Linked DNA regions of Microterricola viridarii. The protein of the gene in region 1 interacts with the protein of each later gene in a pairwise test. Links are inferred from orthologs where the notes say so. Each region holds a gene or a part of one and is shown in the gene's direction. Other genes may lie near its edges.

The links.
Region 2: the proteins of ligA (region 1) and leuS interact in binary tests that used the Escherichia coli proteins (3 or more experiments, as listed by UniProt). The link is inferred for Microterricola viridarii from one-to-one orthologs.

The regions. Positions count from the first base shown.
Region 1 is NZ_LT629742.1:1,880,304-1,886,071, forward strand. The notes cover bases 1,295-4,330. They hold ligA (NAD-dependent DNA ligase LigA), read left to right. Parts: upstream 1,295-1,669; coding sequence 1,670-3,991; downstream 3,992-4,330. Other genes in these bases: mnmA (tRNA 2-thiouridine(34) synthase MnmA), read left to right, coding at 1,295-1,438; BLT62_RS08555 (alpha/beta hydrolase), read left to right, coding at 4,191-4,330. Outside these bases: BLT62_RS08540 (cysteine desulfurase family protein), read left to right, coding at 1-267; more of mnmA, read left to right, coding at 329-1,294; more of BLT62_RS08555, read left to right, coding at 4,331-5,483; BLT62_RS08560 (alkaline phosphatase family protein), read left to right, coding at 5,493-5,768. UniProt on the Escherichia coli protein: DNA ligase that catalyzes the formation of phosphodiester linkages between 5'-phosphoryl and 3'-hydroxyl groups in double-stranded DNA using NAD as a coenzyme and as the energy source for the reaction.
Region 2 is NZ_LT629742.1:2,530,073-2,534,583, reverse strand. Bases 1-3,146 are described here. They hold leuS (leucine--tRNA ligase), read left to right. Parts: upstream 1-380; coding sequence 381-2,912; downstream 2,913-3,146. Other genes in these bases: BLT62_RS11600 (ComEA family DNA-binding protein), read left to right, coding at 3,032-3,146; BLT62_RS11610 (helix-turn-helix transcriptional regulator), read left to right, coding at 51-242; BLT62_RS11615 (hypothetical protein), read left to right, coding at 1-54. In the rest of the region: more of BLT62_RS11600, read left to right, coding at 3,147-3,742; BLT62_RS11595 (ComEC/Rec2 family competence protein), read left to right, coding at 3,739-4,511.

The DNA.
Region 1 (5,768 bases):
GGCGACTCGCTGCTGTTCCTGCTCGACATGGCCGGGGTCGCCGTGTCGACCGGCTCGGCCTGCCAGGCCGGCATCCCGGAGCCCTCCCACGTGCTGATCGCGATGGGGCGGAGCGTGGAGGAGGCCAGGGGTGCCCTGCGGGTCACCCTCGGGCACACCTCGACGGATGCCGACGTCGACGCCTTCCTCGCGGCGCTGCCCGCCGCATACGCCCAGGCGGCCACCGCCGGCCACGCCGACCGGCAGACCTCCTTCGACCTGCGCTGAGCCCCGCCTGCCCGCATCCGGCCGAGGCGTTCGCCCAGAGAGCCGCGTTTACACTGGGACCATGAAGGTTTTGGCAGCAATGAGCGGCGGCGTTGACTCGGCAGTGGCGGCGGCCCGCGCCGTCGAGGCGGGGCACGAGGTCGTCGGCGTGCACCTGGCGCTCAGCCGGATGCCCGGCACCCTCCGCACCGGCGCCCGCGGCTGCTGCACCATCGAGGACTCGATGGACGCCCAGCGGGCCGCGAACATGATCGGCATCCCGTACTACGTCTGGGACTTCTCCGAGCGCTTCAAGGCCGACGTCGTCGACGACTTCGTCGCCGAGTACCAGGCAGGCCGCACCCCGAACCCGTGCATGCGCTGCAACGAGCGGATCAAGTTCGCCGCGCTGCTGGAGAAGGCGATCGCCCTCGGCTTCGACGCCGTCTGCACCGGCCACTACGCCAGCATTGTGCTGGACAAGGACGGCAACAAGGAGCTGCACCGGGCCAGCGCCTGGGCCAAGGACCAGAGCTACGTGCTCGGCGTCCTCACCGCCGAGCAGCTCGAGCACGCCTACTTCCCGCTCGGCGACACCCCGTCCAAGGCGGAGGTCCGCGCGGAGGCCGCCGAGCGCGGCTTCAGCGTCGCCAGCAAGCCGGACAGCCACGACATCTGCTTCATCCCCGACGGCGACACCCGCGGCTGGCTCGCCGACCGCGTCGGTGCCGAGACCGGCGACATCCTCGACCGCACCGGCGCCGTCATCGGCAGCCACGAGGGCGCGGCCGCCTTCACCGTCGGCCAGCGCCGGGGCCTCCGCCTCGGCATGCCCGCGGATGACGGAAAGCCCCGCTTCGTGCTCGAGGTGCGCCCCAAGGACAACACGGTCGTCGTCGGCCCGAAGGAGGCGCTGGCGATCGCCGAGATCGCCGGAAACCGTTTCACCTGGGCGGGCGTCCCGCAGCAGAGCCCCGAGACGCCGTTCGACATCGAGGTGCAGATCCGCGCCCACGCCGACCCGGTCCCGGCCGTGGCCGTTGTGCGTGACGGCGAGCTCATCGTCACCCCGGAGACGCCGCTGGACGGCGTCGCCCCCGGCCAGACGGCCGTGATCTACGTCGGCACGCGCGTGCTGGGCCAGTTCACCATCGACCGCACGGTGAGTGCCGTGCCGGTCGGCGCCGCCTAGGACGCTCGAGACCTCCCCGTCCGGAGCGGATCGGGAGGCCGACGGCGGATCGGGAGGCGACTTCTGGTCGAAAGTTGCCGCCCGATCTCCCGATTGCCGCCGCATCCGGCGTCTCTGCCGCTGGCTGGAGGGAGCGCCAGCGACCGAAGTCCTGACACGGCGTGAAAGTGGGAGGCTTTCGACGGCCTCGACTCGCTGGGCTGTGTCTGCGGGTACTCCTAGACTTGTTCTGTGAGCGAGACGGCTGAAGTTTTTGACATCGCGGACTTCGAGTCTGCCCGCGCCGAGTCGGAGGCGCTCCGCGAGCGCATCGAGCGGCACCGGATCGCCTACCACTCGGAGGGCGTCAGCCTCGTCAGCGACGCCGAGTACGACGCCGACATGCACCGGCTGGAGGCGCTGGAGCGGGCGTTCCCCGAGCTCGCCGGCCAGGACAGCCCCACCCAGCAGGTGGGCGCCGCGCTCGTGGACAGCGGCTTCCCGCCGCACGAGCACGCCGAGCGCATGCTCAGCCTCGACAACGTCTTCAGCATCGAGGAGTTCGAGGAGTGGGCAGGCAAGACGCTTGAGGCGGCCGGTCGCCCGGTGCGCTGGCTCAGCGAGCTGAAGATCGACGGCCTGGCGATCAGCCTCGCCTACCGCGACGGCGTGCTCGAGACCGCGACCACTCGCGGCGACGGCCGCACCGGCGAGGACATCACCGAGAACGTGGACTGGATCCCCGTCATCCCGCGCACCCTGCAGGGCGAGAACTTCCCGCCGTTCTTCGAGGTGCGCGGCGAGGTGTTCATCCGCACCGAGGACTTCGCCGCCATGAACGAGCGCCAGCACGAGCTGCAGGCGGCCTACGCCGCCGATCAGCGCGCCAAGGGCAAGGCGGAGGAGGAGATCACGACCCGCTACGCCGAGTTCGCCAATGCCCGCAACGCGGCCGCCGGCAGCCTGCGGCAGCGCCGCTCCAAGAAGACGGATGCCGAGCTCGCCCTCATGCGGGAGCGTCTCGGCCGCCTCTCCCTCTACCTGCACGGCATCGGCGCCTGGCCGAACCCGCCCGTCGCCGCCCAGTCAGAGGTGTACGAGCTGCTGGCCGGCTGGGGCCTGCCCGTCTCCCCGCACAGCCGGGTCTGGGACACAGCCGGAGAGGTGGCCGCGTTCATCGCCGACCGCGGCGAGCACCGCCACGACATCGAACACGAGATCGACGGCATCGTCGTCAAGGTCGACGAGCTCGAACTGCACGCTGAGCTCGGCGCCACCAGCCGGGCCCCGCGCTGGGCCATCGCCTACAAGTACCCGCCGGAGGAGGTGCACACCACGCTGCTCGACATCGTCGTCGGCGTCGGCCGCACCGGCCGGGCCACCCCCTACGCCGTGATGGAGCCGGTGAAGGTGGCTGGCTCCACCGTGCGCCAGGCCACCCTGCACAACCAGGAGGTCGTCAAGGCCAAGGGGGTCATGATCGGCGACACCGTCATCCTCCGCAAGGCCGGCGACGTCATCCCCGAGATCCTCGGCGCCGTCATCGAGAAGCGCGACGGCACCCAGCGCGAGTGGCAGATGCCCGCGAACTGCCCGGAGTGCGGCACGCCGCTGCGCCCTATGAAGGAGGGCGACATCGACCTCCGCTGCCCGAACGCCCGCGGCTGCCCCGCCCAGGTGCGCGGCCGGGTCGAGCACATCGGCTCCCGCGGCGGCCTCGACATCGAGGAGCTCGGCGAGGTCTCCGCGGCCGCCCTCACCCAACCGCTGGTGCCCGCCGTGCCGCCGCTGCCGACCGAGGCAGGGCTGTTCGAGCTGACCATCGAAGACCTGGTGCCGATCGAGGTCGTCGTGCGCGACGCAGAGACAGGCCTGCCCAAGACGGATGACGACGGCAACGTCAAGGTGCGTGCGCCGTTCCGGCGCAACCCCACCCCGGTCGAGAAGAAGTCCGGGGCAGAGCGCCTATTCGCCTCCAAGTCCGCGGCCAACCTCATCGCCGAGCTGGAGAAGGCCAAGACCAAGCCGCTCTGGCGGATCCTCGTCTCGCTGAACATCCGCCACGTCGGGCCCGTCGCGGCCCGCGCCCTGGCCGACCACTTCGGCTCGCTCGACGCCATCCGCGCCGGGACCGCCGAGGAGCTCGCCGAGGTCGAGGGCGTCGGCGGCATCATCGCCGAGTCGGTGCTGGAGTGGTTCGAGCACGACTGGCACCGCGACATCATCGACCGCTGGGCGGCCGCCGGCGTGCAGTTCGCCACCCCCGGCCACCCTGGGCCGGGCGCCGCCGCGGCCGCCGGGGGAGTGCTGGCCGGGCTGAACGTCGTCGCAACGGGCAGCCTGGACGGCTTCACCCGGGAGGGCGCCCAGGAGGCGATCATCGCCGCCGGCGGCAAGTCGGCATCCAGTGTCTCCAAGAACACCGACTTCGTGGCGGCCGGCCCCGGCGCCGGCTCCAAACTGGCCAAGGCCGAGGCGCTCGGCATCCCGGTGCTCGACGCCGACGGCTTCCGATTGCTCCTCGCACAGGGCCCGGCCGCGTTCTCACAGGCCACGGAACAACCCGAGGAATAATCACCCCCGTTCAGGGGGTGTACTGGCAGGATCAGTTCGGCCCGTCGTCGCCTACGATGATGGATAGCGTTTGCCGGAACAAGCGTCTGATTCTGAGCGCTGAGGGGACTTGCCGGGCATGCTCGCCGTCGTCATGTTCATAGCCTCGGCCAACGCTGCATTGAGCGGCGTGGCCGAGGGCTTTGTCATGCACGAACCCGTGAATGTCATTCAGAATGTTGTTTCCTCCGAGCCCGCCACCCCCCTCGATGCCGGGCTCGACCGCCGCGGGCCCGCCGCCGAGTCCCCGCGCATGGTGGCCTTCGACGAGGCGGCGCTGAACCGCATCGGCGGCATGAGCCTGCTGCGCGGTGTCTCCCAACTCAGCCCCCGCGAGATCATCCGCTATGCGGAGCGAAACCCAACCGAACTGGATGCCGTGCGCGACGCGCGCATCGCGCCGAGTGAGGTCGGGGCCTGGTGGCTCAGTACCCCGGGGCAGGCGCAGGCGGCGCTGGCCGAGGCCGCCCCACAGTTACTCGGCTCCCTGGACGGGGTCCCGGCCGCAGTCCGCGGCCCGGCCAACGAGCGCGCGCTGCAGCGGGCGATCGTCGACACCAGGGAGCGGGCGGCATCCGGCATCGGCAAGGGCGAGCGTCGAAGACTGGGCCAGCAGCAGCGCATGCTCGAGGCCATCTCCGGGGCGCTGGAGAGCAAACCGGGGGAGCCGGAGCGAACACTGCTGGAGTTCGACGAGCGGGAGTCGGGCCGTGCCGTCATCGTGATCGGCGATCTCGACACGGCCGACTACATCAGCTACCTCGTCCCCGGCATGTACTTCTCGGTCCAGCAGCAGATCCGCGACTGGACGGACACGGCCGCCTCCCTCGCCGTCGAGCAGCTGCACTGGCTGCAGGATCAGCCCCAGGGCGATGGGCCGCCCCGGGTCGCCACCGTCGCCTGGCTCGGCTACCAAACCCCAGACCTGCTGACCATCGGCAGCCTCGAGCTCGCGGAGCACGGCGCCGATGCGCTGGAATCCTCCTGGCAGGGCATCCGGGCCACCCGCGGCGAGCGGCAGCCCTACCTCACCGTCCTCGCCCACTCGTACGGCTCCACCGCCGCGCTCATCGCGCTCGAGCGGCACAGCGAGCAGATCGACGCCCTGGCCCTGATCGGCTCGCCCGGCAGCGCCACCCAGAACGCCCGCGACCTCGGCGTCGCCGGCGACAACGTCTTCGTCGGGGAGGCTCGCTGGGACCCGATCGTCGACACCGCCTTCTACGGCAGCGACCCGGGGTCGCCCTCCTACGGCGCGGTGCGGATCGGCGTCGGCGGGGGCGTCGACCCGCTCACCCAGAAAGAGCTCGCCGGGTCCGTCGGTCACAACGCCTACTTCGCCCCCGGCAGCGAGTCCCAGCGCAATCTCGCGCTGATCGGCATCGGCCGTGGCGACTGGGTCACGGATGGCGGAACGCTGCCTCCCGGCACCATGCTGGCGACGGCGCGCTAGCCTGTCCGCATGAGCGACAAAGCTCCGAAGAAGCCGGCCCGCGACACCGCGGGGCAGGAGACGACCGGCCCGTCACGCCGGCGGTTCCTGCAGGCGACGGGCATCGCGGCCGCCGGATTCGCCGTCGGCGGTGCGACGGGCGGCGCGATCGGCGCCTCCATCGGTCTGGCCGCCGGCGCTGAGCGCGACAGCGACGATTTCACGCCGCTCGACGCCCGCAGCGCGCCCGGCTTCGACCACCTCGTGGTGGTGATGGGGGAGAATCGCTCCTTCGACAACCTGCTC
Region 2 (4,511 bases), 650 kb from region 1 along the record:
CTCTTCTGGGCACGGTATGCGATCCTTCGCCGAGGCATCAATCGGGCCGCATGAAGAACTCTCTGCTGGCTCTGCGACAGGCTCGTGGGATCTCGCAGGACGACCTCGGCAAGCTGCTCGGTGTCTCCCGTCAGACGATCATCTCCATCGAGAAGGGGCGCTACGCACCCAGTCTCGCCCTCGCCTTCAAGATCGCAGAGCACTTCGACACAACGATCGAATCCATCTTCACGCCTGAGTGATCGGCTCGGCAGGCCAGCCCATTCGAGGCGGGCCCGGCAATTGAGTACGCTAGAGCTTTGGGATATGCGGCCGTTCCGGGCCGCGGGCGCTGAGCCGAGGCGCTCCCTCACCCGCATCCGCAATTGAATGAGAGTCACGTGGCACACGAGCAGGATTCCGCGAGCAGCAGGCACGACGACGAAGAGGTCTACGACTTCTCCGCCCTCCAGAAGAAGTGGCTGCCCATCTGGGACGAGCTCCAGCCGTTCAGCACGAGCAATCCCGACGACGAGCGGCCCCGCAAGTACGTGCTCGACATGTTCCCCTACCCCTCCGGCGACCTGCACATGGGCCACGCCGAGGTGTACGCGCTCGGCGACGTCGTCGCGCGCTACTGGCGCCAGCAGGGCTTCAACGTGATGCACCCGATCGGCTGGGACAGCTTCGGCCTGCCCGCCGAGAACGCCGCCATCAAGCGCGGCATCGACCCGCGCGGCTGGACCTACGACAACATCGCGCAGCAGAAGAAGAGCATGCGGCTCTACGCGGCCAGCTTCGACTGGGAGCGCGAGATCCACACCAGCGACCCCGAGTACTACAAGTGGAACCAGTGGCTGTTCCTCGAGCTGTACAAGGCCGGCCTGGCCTACCGCAAGGAGAGCTGGGTCAACTGGGACCCGGTGGACCAGACCGTCCTCGCCAACGAGCAGGTGTTGGCCGACGGCACCTCCGAGCGCAGCGGCGCCATGGTCGTGAAGAAGCGCCTCACCCAGTGGTACTTCAAGATCACCGACTACGCCGACCGGCTGCTGGATGACCTCGACCAGCTCGAGGGCCACTGGCCGTCCAAGGTGCTGCAGATGCAGCGCAACTGGATCGGCCGCTCCATCGGCGCCGACGTCGAGTTCGAGATCGAGGGCCGCGAGGAGCGCGTCCCCGTCTTCACCACGCGCCCGGACACCCTCTGGGGTGCCACGTTCATGGTCGTCGCCCCGGATGCCGCCCTGGCATCCGAGCTCGTCGAGGGCACCAGCGCCGCGGTGCAGCAGCGCTTCGCCGACTACCTCACCGAGGTGGGCCACAGCAGCGAGATCGAGCGCCAGGCGACCGACCGGCCGAAGACCGGCGTGTTCCTCGAGCGCTACGCCATCAACCCGGTCAACGGTGAGCGCCTGCCCATCTGGGCCGCCGACTACGTGCTGGCCGACTACGGCCACGGCGCCGTCATGGCCGTGCCCGCGCACGACCAGCGCGACCTCGACTTCGCACGCACCTTCGACCTGCCCGTGCGCGTCGTCCTCGACGTTCCGAACACCAACGAAGACGGCGCGAGCAACGACCCGAGCGAGACCGGCGTCGCACTGGCCGGCGACGGCACCCTCATCAACTCGGGCCCGCTCGATGGGCTGCGCAAGGCCGAGGCCGTCCCGCGCGCCATCGAGATCCTCGAGGCAGAGGGTCGCGGCCGCGCCACCAAGAACTACCGTCTGCGCGACTGGCTGATCTCCCGCCAGCGCTACTGGGGCACCCCGATCCCGATCATCCACGGCGAGGACGGCACCGAGCACCCCGTGCCGGTCGAGCAGCTGCCGGTTCTGCTGCCCGATGCCGCGGGCCTCGACCTGAAGCCCAAGGGCACCTCGCCGCTCGGCGGCGCAGCCGACTGGGTGAACGTGCCGAACCCGGTCGACGGCACCCCGGCCAAGCGGGACGCCGACACCATGGACACCTTCGTGGACAGCTCCTGGTACTTCCTGCGCTTCCTCAACCCGAACGATGACTCCCAGGCGTTCGACCCGAAGGAGGCCGAGAAGTGGGCCCCCGTCGACCAGTACGTCGGCGGTGTCGAGCACGCGATCCTGCACCTGCTCTACGCGCGCTTCATCACCAAGGTGCTGCACGACCTCGGCTACCTGAAGTTCACCGAGCCGTTCAAGGCGCTGCTGAACCAGGGCATGGTCATCCTTGACGGCGCCAAGATGAGCAAGAGCAAGGGCAACATCGTCTTCTTCACCGAAGAGGTCGACAAGCACGGCGTTGACGCCGTGCGCCTGACCATGGCGTTCGCCGGCCCGCCGGAGGACGACATCGACTGGGCAGAGGTCTCGCCCGTCGGCTCCGCGAAGTTCCTGGCCCGCGCCTGGCGTATCGCCAACGACGTCACGAGCGAGCCCGGCGTCGACCCCGCCACGGGCGACACGGCGCTCCGCCGCGTCACGCACCGCTTCCTGGCCGATGCGCCTGGCCTGACCGAAGCGTTCAAGTTCAACGTCGTCGTCGCACGCCTGATGGAGCTCGTCAACGCCACCCGCAAGACAATCGACTCCGGCGCGGGCGCCGCCGACCCCGCCGTGCGCGAGGCCGCCGAGACCACCGCGCTCGCCCTCAACCTCTTCGCGCCATACCTGGCCGAGGAGATGTGGGAGAAGCTCGGCTTCGAGCCCTCTGTCGCCCTCGTGCAGTGGCGCACCGCCGACGAGTCGCTGCTCGTCGCCGAGTCGGTCACCGCCATCGTGCAGGTCAACGGCAAGGTGCGCGACCGCCTCGAGGTCTCGCCGCAGATCACCGATGCCGAGCTGGAGGCGCTGGCGATGGCATCCGACGCCGTGCAGAAGGCCATCGGCGAGGGCGAGATCGTCAAGGTCATCGTGCGCGCGCCGAAGCTCGTGAACATCGCGATCCGCGGCTAGGTCGCACCTCTCCGCACCGTCGACGGCGCCTCTCCTGCACATGCGGGGGAGGCGCCGCTGTTGTGCACAGCGGATGGCGTGGCCGCTTGAGCCGGCCGCCGCCTTCCTAGGCTGCGGGAATGGAGTCTTCTTCCGGCGAACCGGGGCCGCCGGCCGAGCTGGCGCCGTCCGCCCGGGTGTCGTCGGCGCGCACCCGCTTGGGCGTCGGGGCAGCCATCGTCTTGTTCCTCGTGGCGCTCGTCGCCGCCGTGCTCGTGTCGGCGTTCGGCTCCGCCGGGGCCGATGAGACGATTCCGCTGGGCGAGGGCAGCATCGCGCCGAGCGCCGGTGCGCCCGATGCGCCCGACGCCAGTGGGGGTCCCGACGTGGCGGAGGCGCCGCTCTACGTGCACGTCTGGGGCGCGGTGGCGGATGCCGGCCTGTACCAGGTGGCGGCCGGTTCCCGTGTCGTCGACGTCATCGCGGCGGCCGGCGGCTTCGCCGACGACGCCGACCCTGCTGGCGTCAACCTGGCGCGCGCGCTCAGCGACGGCGAACAGTTGTGGGTGCCTCGGCTCGGCGAGGCGCCGCCGCAGGCCGCGGTCTCGCCCGGTGGTGCCGGGGGCACAGCCGGTGGTGCTGCGGGCGCCGGTGCGCTGCCGCTCATCAACCTCAACACGGCCACGCAGGCCGAGCTGGAGACGCTGCCCCAGATCGGCCCGGCACTCGCCCAGCGGATCCTTGACTGGCGGGCGGCCAACGGCGGCTTCGGCACGGTGGAGGACCTTCGCAGCGTCACCGGGATCGGCGCGAAGACCTTCGACGGCCTGAAGGACAAGGTCACGGTGTGAAGACCCGGGCGCTGTTGCCGGCTCTCGCCGCCTGGGCTGCCGCCCTGCTGGCGATCTGGCTGCCCGGCTGGCCGTTCGCGCCCGCGCTGTGGACAGCCGCCGTGCTGGCGCTGGTGGCGGCGATCGTGCTGGGTCGTCGCGGCAGCGGGAATCCGCACGGCGGATGGCTGCCGCTCGTCGCCCTCTGCCTGAGCGCGGCGGCGCTGGTGAGCACCGCGGCGGCCGTGCAGGCCCCGCAGCGCCAACCGGTCACGCTGCTCGCCGCCGCGGAAGGCGGCCGGCCCGTCACGCTCAGCGGCATGGTGCTGTCGATGCCGCAGGCACAGAGCTCGGCCTTCGGCTTCGGGGACGCCACACGCGTGCGCTTCGCGCTGCGGGTCGAGTCGGCGCAGGAGAGTCGCGCGGGGCCGATCAGCCGGCTTGCCGTCCCGGTGCGGGCGTTCGCCGAGCCGCCCGCCGGAACCGCCGCCCTCGAGATCGGCACCCGGGTGTCGCTCACCGCCCGCCTCGTGCTGAACGGTACCGGCGAGCCGGACGCCTTCCGCGCCTACGGCACCGGGCCGCTCACACTCGACGCGACGCCGCCCTGGTACCTGGCGTGGGCGGCCGAGCTGCGTGCCGAATTCCGAGAGGCGGCGGCTCGTCTACCGGGGGAGGGCAGTCGCCTGCTGCCCGGCCTCGCCATCGGCGACACCAGCGCGGTCGACGAGGACCTCGACCAGGCGATGAAGACCAGCTCGCTCAGTCACCTCACAGCTGTTTCTGGCGC